One region of the Agromyces sp. NPDC058136 genome, then DNA from elsewhere that is predicted to be linked to it. Evidence: predicted binding sites of a transcription regulator. Region 1 holds the regulator's gene; the other holds the start of a gene.
The links. Region 1 encodes HrcA, which represses chaperone genes, less so after heat shock. Its sites were predicted from a motif close to TTNGCACTCGNNNNNNNCGAGTGCNAA; they were not measured.

Region 2: groL (chaperonin GroEL) is a predicted target of HrcA. The motif match lies at 1,748-1,774, and genes of this name have one in related genera.

The regions. Positions count from the first base shown of each region.
Region 1 covers NZ_JBHVUA010000006.1:84,372-92,165, forward strand. Annotated here, with positions in the region: gene ACFVTX_RS16190 (16S rRNA (uracil(1498)-N(3))-methyltransferase) at 1-160, opposite strand, end outside; gene dnaJ (molecular chaperone DnaJ) at 174-1,274, opposite strand; gene hrcA (heat-inducible transcriptional repressor HrcA) at 1,326-2,348, opposite strand; gene ACFVTX_RS16205 (DUF4870 domain-containing protein) at 2,527-2,943, shown strand; gene ACFVTX_RS16210 (DUF4870 domain-containing protein) at 3,065-3,445, shown strand; gene hemW (radical SAM family heme chaperone HemW) at 3,446-4,672, opposite strand; gene ACFVTX_RS16220 (DUF1990 family protein) at 4,675-5,325, opposite strand; gene lepA (translation elongation factor 4) at 5,331-7,190, opposite strand; gene ACFVTX_RS16230 (sensor histidine kinase) at 7,305-7,794, shown strand, end outside.
Region 2 covers NZ_JBHVUA010000001.1:747,789-755,582, forward strand. Annotated here, with positions in the region: gene groL (chaperonin GroEL) at 85-1,704, opposite strand; gene ACFVTX_RS03565 (DUF3048 domain-containing protein) at 1,870-2,925, opposite strand; gene ACFVTX_RS03570 (cold-shock protein) at 3,029-3,232, opposite strand; gene ACFVTX_RS03575 (LytR C-terminal domain-containing protein) at 3,437-3,994, opposite strand; gene ACFVTX_RS03580 (DUF3263 domain-containing protein) at 4,022-4,318, opposite strand; gene msrB (peptide-methionine (R)-S-oxide reductase MsrB) at 4,522-4,923, shown strand; gene ACFVTX_RS03590 (nitroreductase family protein) at 4,925-5,473, shown strand; gene ACFVTX_RS03595 (DMT family transporter) at 5,466-6,434, opposite strand; tRNA gene ACFVTX_RS03600 (tRNA-Thr) at 6,532-6,604, opposite strand; gene ACFVTX_RS03605 (DsbA family protein) at 6,694-7,620, opposite strand.

The DNA of each region.
Region 1 (7,794 bases):
GCACCACGACGCCGCGTCCGTCGCCGATGGAGATCCGCTCGCCCGGGCGCACCCGGGCCACCGTCACCGCGTGACGCGCCTCATCGCCCGCGAGCCGGAGTTCGGCGCCCGGCGCGAGGGTCCCGAGGTCGAGCGACTCGTCGAGGTAGAGGCTGCTCACCGTGGCCTCCGGCTCAGCCGAGGAACCGGTCGCGGAGTCGCGCGAACAGCCCCTGCTGGAAGTGGCTCAGTTCGGGCGCAGGCGACTTCTTCGATGCGGCGAACTGCGAGATGAGGTCGCGCTCCTTCGACGAGAGCTTCGTCGGGGTGACGACCTGCACGCCGATCTTGAGATCGCCGCGGCCGTTGCCGCGCAGGCGCGTCACGCCGCGGTCGCGGACGGTGAGGATCTCGCCGCTCTGCACGCCCGCCTTCACCTCGACCTCGACGTCGCCGTCGAGCGCGGGGATCGTGGCGGTCGTGCCGAGGATCGCGTCGGCCATCGCGACCTCGAGAGTCGCGAGCAGGTCGTCGCCGTTGCGACTGAAGACGTCGTGGTTCTTGACCTTCATCTCGAGGTAGAGATCGCCGTTCGGGCCGCCCGCGGGGCCGGCCTCGCCGGAGCCGGGCATCTGCAGACGCACCCCGGTGTCGACGCCCGCGGGGATGTCGACGGGCACCGTGCGACGCGCGCGGACGCGCCCCTGCCCCTGGCAGGTGACGCACGGCGTCGCGATGATCGTGCCGTAGCCGCGGCAGGTGCCGCACGGGCTCGAGGTCATCACGTTGCCGAGCAGCGAACGCACCTGGCGCTGGATCTGCCCGCTGCCGTGGCAGATGTCGCAGGTGACCGGCGAGGTGCCGGGCGCGCAGCACGAACCCTGACAGGTCTCGCAGCGGACAGCCGTGTCGACCTCGATGTCGCGGTGGGTGCCGAAGATCACCTCGTCGAGGCCGACCTCGACGCGGATCAGCGCGTCCTGTCCGCGCTCGCGGCGCGACCGCGGCCCCCGGCTCTGCTGGCCGGCGCCGAAGAAGGTCTCGAAGATGTCGCCGAAGCCCCCGAAGTTCTGGCCGCCGAAGCCGCCTCCCTGACCGCCGAGGTCGTACTGCTGACGCTGCTTCGGGTCGGAGAGCACGTCGTACGCGTGCGTCACCTCTTTGAATCGCTCGGATGCCTCCGCACCGGGGTTCACGTCGGGGTGGAGTTCGCGAGCGAGGCGACGGTACGCCTTCTTGATCTCGTCGGGCGTCGCTTCGCGCGAGACACCGAGGACCTCGTAGTGGTCGGCCACGGAGGGCTTGTCCTTTCGATTGCGGATGCCCGTCGGACGGCGGGCGGAAGGTCAGCTCTCGCCGAGCGTGCGGGAGAGGTAGCGGGCGACCGCGCGGACCGCGGCCATGCTGTTGGAGTAGTCCATACGGGTGGGCCCGACGATGCCGAGACGCGAGACGTCGCGACCGGGGATCTCGAAGGCGCTCGTGACGATCGAGGTCTCGCCGAGCCCGAACGAGGCGTTCTCTCGGCCGATGCGCACCGCGACGGCGTGCTCGTCGCCCGACATCTCGCCGAACAGCTTCAGCAGCACGACCTGCTCTTCGATGGCCTCGATCACGCCGAGGATGGAGCCGGCGAAGTCCTGCTCGGTACGCACGAGATTCGCCGCGCCCGCGACGACGAGCCGATCGCTGCGCTGCACCCGTGCCTGCTCGGCGAGGGTCGCGGCGAGCGTGTGCAGCACCGCGGCGTGCCGCGGATCGACGGCGTCGATCTCGCCCGAGAGCCGCCCCGTGGCCTCCGTCATGGTGGCGCCGGCGACGAGCTCGTTCAATCGCTGCCGCAGCTCGGCGAGCGTCGACTCGTCGACCGGCTGTTCGAGCTCGGCGAGCCGCTGCTCGACCTGGCCAGAATCGGCGATGAGGATGCACAGCACCCGGTTCGGCGCGAGCGAGACGAGCTCGACGTGGCGCACGCGGGCGCCGGCGAAGCTCGGATACTGGACCACGGCGAGCTGCTTCGTCAGCTGCGAGATGAGCCGGACGGTGCGCGCGAGGAGTTCGTCGAGATCGCTCGACTCGCCGAGGAAGGTCTCGATCGCCTGGCGCTGCGCCGAGCTCAGGGGACGCACCTCGGTCAGCTGGTCGACGAAGACGCGGTACCCCTTGTCGGTCGGGATGCGCCCCGAGGAGGTGTGCGGAGCCGCGATCAGCTCTTCTTCTTCGAGCAGGGCCATGTCGTTGCGGATCGTCGCGGCGGAGACGCCGAAGGCGTGCCGTTCGACGATCGTCTTGGAGCCGACGGGTTCGCGCGACGCCACGTAGTCCTGCACGATCGCCCGAAGCACCGCGAGACTGCGTTCTGAGGCCATGCCCCGCTCCTTTCCCGACGACTTAGCACTCGATCTGACTGACTGCTAATCATATCGCGACATCCTGCGACCGAGCCGTTGCCGCGGGCGGTTCGCTTCGCTACCGTATGGATGTTCCGCGCGTCGAACCCGACGGCGACCCGCCCCTGCCCCGAACACGAAGCCCGAAAGGCCCGACATGACCGAGCCCAACGCTCAGTACCCCGACCCGAACGCCCAGCCGCAGCAGCCCGCCGGCGCCGCACTCACCCAGGAGCAGGACAACCAGTGGGCCTCCTTCGCCCACCTCGGCGGCATCCTCGGCTTCCTGCCCTCCCTCATCATCTGGCTCGTGTTCAAGGAGCGCGGCCGCCTCACCGACGTCGAGGCGAAGGAGGCCGTGAACTTCCAGATCACCGCCGCGATCGCCTACGTCGCGATCCTCATCGTCAACTCCGTCCTCACCGCCGTCACCTTCGGCTTCTGGGCGCTCATCGGGTGGATCCTCCCGCTCGCCCTCTGGGTCATCGTGATCGTCTTCTCGATCCAGGGCTTCCTCAAGGCGAAGGACGGCAACCACTACCGCTACCCCTTCGCGATCCGCCTCATCAAGTAGCTGATCGCCGAGGCTTCGGCTTCCGAGCGCGCCGCGGGGCTCTTCCCGCGGCGCGCTCTGCTGTGCCAGCATGAACAGTTGAACGAGCCTCGCCTTCGGGCGACCGAGCAAGGAGACCTCAATGTCCGACGCCACCCCGCCTCCCCCGCCGGCGAACCCCTACCAGCAGAGCCAGCCGCTGAGCCCCTCCGACGAGAAGCTCTGGGCCACGCTCATCCACATCGGCGGGGCGATCTTCAACTTCCTGCCCGCGCTCATCGGCTACCTCGTCCTGAAGGACAAGGGCCCCTTCATCCGCGGCCATTCCGCGACGGCGCTGAACTTCCAGCTGACGGTCCTCATCGCGTACGTCGTGAGCGGCCTGCTGATGTTCGTCTTCATCGGCTTCCTGCTCTACCCCGCCGTGTGGGTGCTGAACATCGTCTTCTGCATCATCGCCGCGATCGCCGCGAACAAGGGCGAGCCGTACACGTACCCGCTCGCGATCAAGTTCGTGAGCTGATCAGCTTTCGAGCAGCTGCCTGACGACCGCGTCGGCCAGAAGCCGCCCTCTCCTGGTGAGTGTCAGCACTCCCGAGAGGGCGGCTTTCGCGTCCACCAGTTCGTCGGCGATGAGGGCCGCGACGGCGTGCCGGCCGCCGGTCTGCAGCGAGGAGATCTCGAGTCCCTCGCGGATGCGGGCGCGGAGCAGCACCCGCTCGGTCTCGCGGGTCGGCCCGTCGAGCACCTCGCGCCCCACCGCGGGCGAGACCCCAGCGGCGATGCGGTCGGCGTAGGCCGAGGGATGCTTCGCGTTCCACCAGCGCACCCCGCCGACGTGGCTGTGCGCGCCGGGGCCGACGCCCCACCAGTCGTCGCCCCGCCAGTAGCCGAGGTTGTGGCGGGAGCGCTGCGCCGGGCTCGAAGCCCAGTTGCTCACCTCGTACCACTCGTACCCGGCCGCCGCGAGCTGCTCGTCGACGAACTCGTACATGTCGGCCTCGAGGTCGTCGGAGGGCTCGGCGAGCTCGCCTCGGCGGATCTGCCTGGCGAGCTTCGTGCCCTCCTCGACGATGAGCGCGTAGGCGCTCACGTGGTCGGGGCGCTGCGCGATGACGTGCTCGACGCTCGTGCGCCAGTCGTCGAGCGACTCCCCCGGCGTGCCGTAGATGAGGTCGAGGCTCACCGCGAGCCCCGCGTCGCGCGCCCAGCCCACGACGAGGGGCACCCTCGCCGGGTCGTGCGTACGATCGAGCGCGGCGAGCACGTGCGGGACCGCCGACTGCATGCCGAACGACACCCGGGTGAAGCCGCCCTCGGCGAGCCGAACGAGGTCGTCGGGCCCGACGGAGTCGGGATTCGCCTCGGTCGTGACCTCGGCGCCCGGCGCGAGGCCGAACTCGTCGCGGACCGCGCCGAGCATCGCCACGAGGTCGTCGGCGGGCAGCAGCGTCGGGGTGCCGCCGCCGAAGAAGACCGTCTGCGCTTCCCGGGCGGGCAGCCCGGATGCCTCGAGCACACCCCGTGACATCCGGATCTCGCCGATCGCCTGCGAGGCGTAGTCGCTCTGCTTCGCGCCCCGCAGCTCGTCGGAGGTATAGGTGTTGAAGTCGCAGTAGCCGCAGCGCACCCGGCAGAACGGCACGTGCACGTACACGCCGAAGGCGCGCTCGCCTGCGCCCTCGGCCGCTGTGGGCGGCAGCAGCCCGTCGGCGGGTGCGGGGTCGCCGAGCGGCAGCGCGGCGCCCACGGCTACGCGCCGCTCGCGGGGTGCAGCGCCCGGAGCTCGTCGCGGGTGAGCTCGCGGCGCTGCTTGCGCGTCAACGGCGCGAGCACGCTGCGCGCGCCGCCCGCCGTCGCGAAGATCGAACGGATCGTGAGCCACACCGTGTCGTCGTCGCGATGCTCGAGGATGAACGACTCCTCGCCCGTCTCGGGGCCGTGGCCCGTCGTGCCGTAGGCGAAGCCGATCCGGTTCGGCTCGTCGATGACGTAGACCACCAGCACCGGGGTCTTCACGGCACCGAACCGGCCGCGTCGCACGAGCGTCGCCGTCATGCCGGGCGCGATGTACGGGGTGCCGTCGGCACCGAAACGGTCTTCGGTGCGCGGGGCCGGCTGGTCTGAGAGCGGCGCGCCACCCTGATCGAAGACGATGCCCGGGTACTGCGCGCCGGTGCCCGCCGAGACGTCGCTCACGGTGAATCCGGCACCGCGCTGCACGCCCCACGTCATGAGCGCCTCGGCCGAACGGTCGAAGCGATCACGCCCCGAGCCGAGTCGGACCGCGTCCTCCGCGGGCCGGAGACCCGCCGGCGGGTAGCGCAGGAAATCGGGGTCGAGGGTCGCGCCGATCGCCCCGTAGGTGACCGACTGATCCGTGAAGGTGCTTCTCCGAGACATCCGCGCTACTTCTTCGCGTCCTTCTTCGTCTCGGTGTCGCCGCTCAGCGCCGCGATGAACGCCTCCTGGGGCACCTCGACGCGGCCCACCATCTTCATGCGCTTCTTGCCCTCCTTCTGCTTCTCGAGGAGCTTGCGCTTGCGGCTGATGTCACCGCCGTAGCACTTGGCAAGAACGTCCTTGCGCATGGCGCGGATCGACTCGCGCGCGATGATGCGCGCACCGATCGCCGCCTGGATGGGCACTTCGAACTGCTGACGCGGGATGAGCTCGCGGAGGCGCCCCGTCATGAGCACGCCGTACGCGTACGCCTTCTCACGGTGCACGATCGCGCTGAACGCGTCGACCTGCTCGCCCTGCAGCAGGATGTCGACCTTCACGAGGTCGGCCGCCTGGTCGCCGGTCGGCTCGTAGTCGAGGCTCGCGTAGCCGGCCGTCTTCGACTTCAACTGGTCGAAGAAGTCGAACACGATCTCGCCGAGCGGCATGTTGTATCGGATCTCGACCCGGTCCTCGCCGAGGTACTCCATGCCGAGCAGGGTGCCGCGGCGCGACTGGCAGAGCTCCATGATGGTGCCCACATAGTCCTTCGGCGCGAGGATCGCGGCCTTGACGACCGGCTCGCGCACCTCGGAGATCTTGGCCCCGGTCGGGAACTCGCTCGGGTTCGTGACCGTGACCGTCTTCTTGTCTTCGGTCGTGACCTCGTAGACCACGCTCGGCGCGGTCGTGATGATGTCGAGGCCGAACTCGCGACGGAGGCGTTCGTTGACGATCTCGAGGTGCAGGAGCCCCAGGAACCCGCAGCGGAACCCGAAGCCGAGCGCCACCGAGGTCTCGGGCTCGTACACGAGCGCCGCGTCGGAGAGCTTCAGCTTGTCGAGCGCCTCGCGCAGTTCGGGGTAGTCGCTGCCGTCGATCGGGTAGAGCCCCGAGAACACCATCGGCAGCGGCTCGGTGTAGCCGGGCAGCGCCTCGGTCGCGGGCTTCACCGCGGTCGTCACGGTGTCGCCGACCTTCGACTGACGCACGTCCTTCACGCCGGTGATGAGGTAGCCGACCTCGCCGACGCCGAGCCCCTTCGTGGGCTGCGGCTCGGGCGCGCTCACACCGATCTCGAGGATCTCGTGGGTCGCCTTCGTCGACATCATCTGGATGCGCTCGCGCGGGTTCAGCTTGCCGTCGATCATTCGCACGTAGGTGACGACGCCGCGGTAGCTGTCGTAGACCGAGTCGAAGATCATCGCGCGCGGCGGTGCATCGGCGTTGCCGACGGGGGCCGGGATGCGGTCGACGACGCGGTCGAGCAGCTCTTCGACGCCGACGCCGGTCTTGCCCGAGACGCGCAGCACGTCGTCGGGCGAACCGCCGATGAGGTCGGCGAGCTCGCGCGCGTACTTCTCGGGGTCGGCGGCCGGCAGGTCGATCTTGTTCAGCACCGGGATGATCTCGAGGTCGTTCTCGAGCGCGAGGTACAGGTTCGCGAGCGTCTGGGCCTCGATGCCCTGCGCCGCGTCGACGAGGAGGATCGCGCCCTCGCACGCCGCGAGCGAACGCGAGACCTCGTAGGAGAAGTCGACGTGACCGGGCGTGTCGATCATGTTCAGTGCGTACGCGCGGTCGCCCTGCTGCCAGGGCATGCGCACCGCCTGGCTCTTGATCGTGATGCCGCGCTCGCGCTCGATGTCCATCCGGTCGAGGTATTGGGCGCGCATGTCGCGGTCGCTGACGATGCCCGTGATCTGGAGCATGCGGTCGGCGAGGGTCGACTTGCCGTGGTCGATGTGCGCGATGATGCAGAAATTGCGGATCAGCGCGGGGTCGGTGGCCGCAGGCACCGGCGGGGTCAGAGCTCTCGGAGACATCCCGACGATTCTCCCATGACTTCTCCTGCGACTTCTCCTGCGTTCCCCTGCGACGTCCCTTCAGACTTTCGACGGATGCCTCGCGGCAGGCCCCGAGACTACGCTCGAAGCACGATGAGCACCCCGATTCCGACCCTGCCGAGCATCCCCGGCGACGATCGCGTCGCCGGTTCGGCGCTGCGCCCGGTGTTCGTCGCGCTGCGGCTCGGCCTGCACCTGCTCGTCGTGGGGCTCACGCTCTTCGTCATCGTGCGGGCGCTCCTCGCCGACGACCCGGCCGAGGTGCCGATCACGATCCTCGCCGTCTCGTTCCTCGCCTGCTACGGCGCGGGCGTCGCGGCGGCGCACCGGCACGTGCCGACCTTCGCCCGCGTCCTCTGGCTCGCCGCGCTCCTCGCCCTCTGGGTCGGCATGTCGGCGCTCACCCCCGACGCGGCGTTCCTCGCGTTCCCCCTCTTCTTCCTCGAGCTCCACGTGCTCGCCGCCCCCATCTCGGTGCCGCTCGTCGTCATCACCTTCGGGCTCTCGGTGTGGGGCACCGCCACCCACCTCGGCTTCGAGGTCGGCTCGATCCTCGGGCCGCTCATCAGCGCGGGCGTCGCGA
Region 2 (7,794 bases), on a different contig from region 1:
TCTGCGGCGTGCACGGAGCATCCACGCACGACGAAGGGCGCCTCCCGGAGGAGGCGCCCTTCGCGCGTTGTGCTGGAGACCTGCTTAGAAGTCCATGCCACCCGTGGGGTCGCCGGCCGGAACCGGGTTCTTCTCGGGCTTGTCGGCGACGACGGCCTCGGTGGTGAGGAAGAGGCCGGCGATCGACGCAGCGTTGAGCAGCGCCGAACGGGTCACCTTCACCGGGTCGTTGATGCCCGCAGCGAGCATGTCGACGTACTCGCCGGTCGCGGCGTTGAGGCCCTGGCCGACGGGGAGGTTGCGCACGCGGTCGACCACGACGCCCGGCTCGAGGCCGGCGTTGAGGGCGATCTGCTTGAGCGGGGCGTCGATGGCGACCTTGACGATGTTCGCGCCGGTCGCCTCGTCGCCCGAGAGCTCGAGCTTCTCGAAGGCGGTCTTGCCGGCCTGGATGAGCGCGACGCCACCACCGGCGACGATGCCCTCCTCGACGGCGGCCTTCGCGTTGCGGACGGCGTCCTCGATGCGGTGCTTGCGCTCCTTGAGCTCGACCTCGGTGGCCGCGCCCGCCTTGATGACGGCGACGCCGCCGGCGAGCTTCGCGAGGCGCTCCTGGAGCTTCTCTCGGTCGTAGTCGCTGTCCGTGTTGTCGATCTCCTTGCGGATCTGCGCGACACGGCCGGCGATGGCCTCCTCGTCACCGGCACCCTCGACGATGGTCGTCTCGTCCTTGGTGATGATGACCTTGCGGGCCTGGCCGAGCAGGTCGAGGGTGACGTTCTCGAGCTTGAGGCCGACCTCCTCCGAGATGACCTGGCCGCCGGTGAGGATCGCGATGTCCTGGAGCTGCGCCTTGCGACGGTCGCCGAAGCCGGGGGCCTTGACGGCGACCGACTTGAAGATGCCGCGGATCTTGTTGACGATCAGGGTCGCGAGCGCCTCGCCGTCGACGTCCTCAGCGATGATGAGCAGCTGCTTGCCGGTCTGGATCACCTTGTCGACGATGGGCAGCAGGTCCTTGATGTTCGAGACCTTGCCGTTGACGATCAGGATGTAGGGGTCTTCGAAGACCGCTTCCTGGCGCTCGGGGTCGGTGACGAAGTACGCCGACAGGTAGCCCTTGTCGAAGCGCATGCCCTCGGTCAGCTCGAGCTCGGTGCCGAAGGTGTTCGACTCCTCGACGGTGACGACGCCCTCCTTGCCGACCTTGTCGATCGCCTCGGCGATGAGCGCGCCGATCTGCTCGTCGGCGGCCGAGATCGAGGCGGTGGCGGCGATCTCTTCCTTCGTCTCGACGTCCTTCGCGTTGGCGAGGAGCTCGGCCTCGACGGCCTGGACGGCCTTCTCGATGCCGCGCTTCAGCGAGATGGGGTCGGCGCCTGCGGCGACGTTGCGGAGGCCCTCGCGCACGAGCGCCTGGGCGAGCACGACCGAGGTCGTGGTGCCGTCGCCGGCGACGTCGTCGGTCTTCTTCGCGACCTCCTTGACGAGCTCGGCGCCGATCTTCTCGTACGGGTCGTCGAGCTCGATCTCCTTCGCGATCGACACGCCGTCGTTCGTGATGGTGGGGGCGCCCCACTTCTTCTCGAGGACGACGTTGCGGCCGCGCGGGCCGAGGGTCACCTTGACGGCGTCGGCGAGCGTGTTGAGGCCGCGCTCGAGACCGCGACGGGCCTCCTCATCGAAAGCAATGATCTTTGCCATGTGTGTTTCTCGTCCCTTCTCGGACGTTTCAAAGATTCGTGATTTAGCACTCAAATCGCGCGAGTGCTAAATCGATTCTGGCACTCGACCGCCCCGAGTGCAAGCGAGCAGGACGGCCCCGTGCACGCCGAGCGCGAACACCGCCGGCTCCGCCGCAGCCCGGGTTCAGGGCGCGAACGACACCGCGCCCTCCTGGGGCACGAGCTCGATCCAGGTGTTCCCCGGAGCGAGGCGCAGGGGCGAGCCGTCATCGGCCGTGAGCACGATCGGCGACGTCTGGGCGTCCTTCGTCCAGGTACCGTGCGCGGTGCGGCCGCCGACCGAGACCCAGGCCTCCCCCGAGCCGATGAGCACCGTCTTGGGCACCTCGCCGTACGTCCAGTCGATGCCGACGCGCAGCGTCACGACGTTCGTCGCCCGAACGCGCTCCCCGCTCGCCTCGAGGTCGGGGGCACCGTCCTGCGAGCGCAACCACGACGAGGTGGCGGCGTCCCAGTCCCAGCTCGGCATGCGCCCCTCCGCGAAGACGAGCCCGAGGTGCGAGGTGGGCGCGGCGGCGAGCGCCGGGTCCGCCAGCGGATCGGCGGTGCCGTAGTCGAACTGCACGGGCGGCGGGGCGAGCGCCGCGTTCCGCGCCATCGTCTCGGTCGCGTCAAGGATCACATCGTGGGGGCCGGGCCGCTCGTCGGCGCGGGAGAAGAGCCCGGTGTCGTCGAAGTCGAAGACGACGTTCACGAGCGGCGTCGCCATCATCATGTCGACGAACAGCTCCTGGCCGCCCGAGTAGGCGATGATCCCGCCGAGCGGGGAGGCGATGTCGGGGTCCATCGGCCGGATGGAGCGGATCGGCCCGATCTCGTCGGGCACATCGGAGTGCCAGACCGCGAGGTAGCGCGTGAGCCCGCCCTCGACCAGTTCCTCGAAGACCAGGTCGGTGCGGTTCAACGCGATCTGCGGCCGTGCCTCCTCATGGTTGTCGATCTTGGCGGCGAGCGAGGGATGCTCCGGCGTCCCCGCGGCGGCAGGTGCGCCCCGCAGCGGGGAGAACACCACCGGCGTCGGCTGCGAGCTGCCGACCGGCCGGTGCGTCGCGGTGGCCGACGGCGACGCGCTCGGCTCGGGCGGCGCCTCCTGGCAGCCGACGAGGAGCAGCATCGCGGCGGCGAGCACGGCGAAGACGACCCCGCGCCGAGGGGAGGACCCGTTGACCCCCGTGACCATGGCCACATGCTAGCCATCCGTCCGGGCCGGAGGAACCGAATCGGGCCGGACACGCCGAACGCGCCGTCGGAGGGACGACGGCGCGTTCAGAGCTGTGCTGCGCTCAGGCGGGACGGACGGCCTCGGCCTGCGGCCCCTTCGATCCGGTGCCGACCTCGAAGACGACCTGCTGGCCCTCTTCGAGCACCTTGTACCCGGCCATGTCGATGGCGGAGTAGTGGACGAAGACGTCCTGGCCATCACCGTCGACGGTGATGAACCCGTATCCCTTTTCAGCGTTGAACCACTTGACGGTTCCGTTCGCCATGCGTTGCTCCCATGTTGCGGTGTGTGGATCAGCACGTGCCTGTCGCCTGTACCGGGTCGCACTCGGCACCGGCGGACGGGGCACCTGAGGTGCCGGACGTGCACACGGGCTCGGGCGACCAACACCAGATAGTCACACCGCGCGACCCCGACGCAAGGGGGTTCGCGTCACGAATGGTCGCAGAATGGCAACGATTCGGTCGGCTCAGCCGGCGGGGGCGGCGCCCGTCGCCTGCGCGAAGTCGGAGCCGAGCACCAGGACGAGCGGCGTGCCCGTCGCAGCGAAGCTCTCGGAGAGGCGGACGTCGGCCTCGGGGATCACGCTCGCGACGCCGCGCGCGGCGCCCTCGAGGTCGGGGGTCGCGTAGTAGACGACCGTCTCGGTGAGGTCGTTCGTGCTCGCGTTGGCCGTGGCGTCCACCGGCACGCCGCCGGCCGTCAGCATGTCCTGGGCGTTGGCCGCGAGCCCCGCGGTCGTGGTGCCGTTGAGCACGGTCACCTTGAGGTCGGGCGCGATGGTGGGTTCGGCGGTCGCGACCGGCGCCTGCGTCTCGACCGGGTCGGGCCCGCTCGCGACGTTCAGCCGTTCGTTGAACACCATGACGCCCGCGATGCCGACGCCCGCGAGCACGACGGTCGCGAGCGCCGCCCAGCCGAAGCGGATCCACTTCGCACCGCGCCGCGCGGGCGCACGGTGCGCACCGACCCGATCGATGCCGTGCGGGATCGAGTCGAAACGATCGCGAGGGAACTTCTGCGCCATGGGATCCAGATCGGGTCGGGGCCGGGCTCAGTCGAGCGGGCGGCCGAGGGGAATCGAACGACGGGAACGAGCGACGCGGCGCGCCGAACGCATCCGCTGCAGCCGCTTGACGAGCATCGGATCGTGGCGGAGCGCCGCAGGCGAGTCGATGAGCTCGCCGAGGATCCGATAGTAGCGGGCCGCCGAGATGCCGAACTCGGCGCGGATCGCCTCGGCCTTGCGCGCAGGCTGCTGCCAGGCGCGCCCCTCGAAGGCGAGCACACGGAGCTGGCGATCGTCGAGGCCGACGTCGTCGGGGCGGTCGGGCACGCGCTCCGCGCTCATCCCGCACCTCCCGTCACGACGGCCGTCCGACCGTCTGCAGCACATCCTAGAGAACGCCCGCCGGGAGTGCGCCGAGTGTTCGCGGCGTGTGCCGCAGCGCGGAACAGACGGCCGCGCAGCGGCGTTGCATCCGTTGTGCGCGATCGCCGCGCCGAGAAGCTGCGACGATGGATGCGTCGTCCGCGACCCCGAGAGGAGCCCCCATGTCCTACCCAGTGAACAAGAGCGATGCCGAGTGGCGTGCCGAGCTGGGCGACGCGCAGTTCGCGGTGCTCCGCGAGGCCGCGACCGAGCGCCCCTGGACGGGCGAGCTGCTCGACGAGGAGCGCGCCGGCGTCTACAACTGCGCGGCGTGCAACGCCGAGCTCTTCAAGAGCGGCACGAAGTTCGACTCGGGCTGCGGCTGGCCGAGCTTCTACGAGTCGGTCCGGCCCGAGGCGGTCGAGCTCATCGAGGACCGCACCCTCGGCATGGTGCGCACCGAGGTGCGCTGCGCGAACTGCGGCTCGCACCTCGGGCACGTGTTCCCCGACGGGTTCGGCACCCCCACGGGCGACCGCTACTGCATGAACTCGCTCGCCCTCGGCTTCACGCCCGAGTCCTGAGGTGGCGTCGGTTCGCGAGGCGGCGCTCGCCCGGCGCTCGGCCCCCAAGGTGACGGATGCCTCGCCGAGCGACGCGGAGCTCCTCGAGCTCCTCGGCGTCGCCGAACGGGTCGCCGACCATGCGGCCCTCCGGCCCTGGCGGACGATCGCGTTGCGGGGCGCCGCCCGCGAACGGCTCGGCGCGGCCCTCGTGGCCGCGTCGGGTTTCGAGGGCGAAGCGTCCAAGAAGCTCGCGGCGAAGCCGCTGCGCGCGCCGCTCGTCATCGCCCTCGTGTTCACCCCGCGATGGCACCCGAAGGCGCCCGAGTGGGAGCAGCTCGTCGCCGCCGCGGGCGTCGGGCATCTGCTCAGCCTGCTCCTCGACGAGGCCGGGTGGGGCGTCATGTGGCGGACGGGGCCGTTCACGAGGCATCCGGCCGTCGCGGAGATGCACGAGCTCGCGCCCGGCGAGCAACTGCTCGGCTGGCTCTACGTGGGCGGGCGACCCGAGCGCGGGCGGCCCGCGCGCCCCGCCGAACGCCCTGCGCCGCGGTTCGGCTCGCTCAGCTGAGCGGGGCGTCGGCCTCGGCGTCCGCGTCGGGGGCGCGATGCCGGTGGCGCGACCAGCGGATCGAGGCGACCGCCACCGCGGCGACGGCGAGCACCGTGCCGCCGATGGTCGCGGCGTCGACCGGGCGGCCCGTCGGCACGAACAGGTCGAGCGCGAGCGCGCCCGCGAGCTGCCCCGCCACCCCGCAGAGGGCGAGCAGCAGCACGCCGATGACGCGCACCACGAGCGCCTGACCGGCGATGAAGATGCAGCCGATCGCCCCGCCCAGGTAGAGCCACGGCTCGCTCGGCAGCCGTTCGGGCCATCCTTCGATCGCCGCGTGCCCGAGCATGACCACGACGAGGGCGACGGTGCCGACGGCGAAGTTGCCGAACGCCGCAGTGAGCGCGCTGTCGGCCTCGACCTTCACCCGCCCGTTGACCGCCTGCTGCCAGCCGACGCCGAGCCCCGCCGTGAACGGGAACAGCATCACGAGGAGCGGCACGTCGTGCGCGAGCTGCGCCGACACCGCCCATCCGATCGCGACGAGCGCGAGCACCGCGCCGAGCACCCGCATCGGCGTGAGCGGGCGGCGACCGCCCGGGCCGAGCCCGACGACGTCGAACACGATGCCGCCGACCGTCTGGCCCGCGACGATCGCGACGGTGAACATCGCGACGCCGAGCACCCCGGCAGACAGCCCCTGCGTGATGACGAACCAGGCTCCGGCGAGGCCGCCGAGCACCATCCACCACGCGAGACGGCCGCTGCGCAGGCCTGCGACGACCCTGCCGACGCCCTCGCGCCCGGGCCGCCACACCGTGAGCGCGACGCTCAGGATGACGAGCCCGGAGCCGAACGAGATCGCGGCGGCCGTGTACGGGTCGTCGAGCTCGGCCGCGAGCTGCCCGTTGACCCGCGACTGCAGCGCGGTGCCCGCACCGAACACGACGGCGAGCACGATCGCGACCCAGACGGGCATGCGGGTGCGCTCGACATGCGGATGGACATGGGCGTGGCGGTGGGCGGGGCCGTGCGAAACGTCGCCGGGCCGCCCGCCGGGGATCTCTTCGGTCAAGAGCCGGCTGCGGGACTCGAACCCGCAACCACCGCTTTACAAGAGCGGTGCGCTACCAATTGCGCCAAGCCGGCCTGGGGCGGATGCCCCGCCGGACATCCTACCCGGCTGGGACGACGAAGGCCCGGCGCGAACGCCGGGCCCTCGTCGGGATGCCTCGTGACTACGACGCGGGCGTCGGAGTGGGGGTCGGCGACGGCGTCGAGGTCGACTCCGAGAACGCCTCGCCCGTCGCCTGGAGGACGAAGGACTGGAACTCGGCCGGGTCGGTGAGCGAGCCCACGTACTGCTTGCCGTTCACGAGCACGGTCGGGGTGCCCTTGATCGACTCGAGGTCGGAGTTCGGCACGGGCTGCGTCAGGGCGCGCTCGGTCGCGTTGTTGACCCAGCCGTGGAACTGCTTGGAGTCGATGCACTCGTTGATCGACGAAGCGCCGCCCGCCTCCTTCACGAAGCCCTTGAGCTCGTCGTTGGTGAGGCCGGTCGAGCCCTCCTCGGGCTGGTTCGCGAACAGCAGCGCGTTGAAGTCGAGGAACGTCTCGGGCGAGTTGTCGGCGACGCAGGCGGCCGCGTTGGCGGCGCGCAGCGAGTACTGGGTGCCCGCCGAGCGGTTCGTGAGGATCGCGAGCGGGTGCGTCTCGAGGGTCGCAGCGCCCTGCTCGACCATCTTGCGGATGGCGTCGCCGTTCGTGTTCTCGAAGTCGCCGCAGAAGGGGCAGAGGTAGTCGACGTAGACGACGATGTTCGCGACGGTGCCGCTGTCGTCCTGCTCGGTCGGGATGGGATCGGCGTCGGCGGCGAGCGCCTTCGTCTCGACGGGGGTGACGACGCCGTCGACCCCGGTGAGGAGGATGCCGTTGCTCGCCATGTTGGCGGGGCCGGGGCCCGCGGGCTTCGTGTTCTGCACGACGACGCCGATGACCAGGCCGATCACGAGCACGACGGCGACGGTGACGCCGCCGATCAGGAAGAACTTGTTCCGACGCTCCTTCTTCTTCTGCGCTTCGCGCAGCTCCCTCGCCTTCTCGCGCGCGGCTTCGCGCTGCTGGTTACGGGTGGGGCGTGGCTGGTTCGATCCGCCGTTGCTCATCGATGGTCACTCCGGTCGCTGTGTGGGCGCGCGCGAGTGCAGGCGCACGCAATGACGATAGTAGGGAGGATGGCTGGGAATCACCCAAACGGGCGCTGAACGCGCCCGCCCAGGCGAAGTCGGCGGGATGCCGCGTGGCCGGAACACTCGTTCCCGCGTGCGATACTGAGGAGG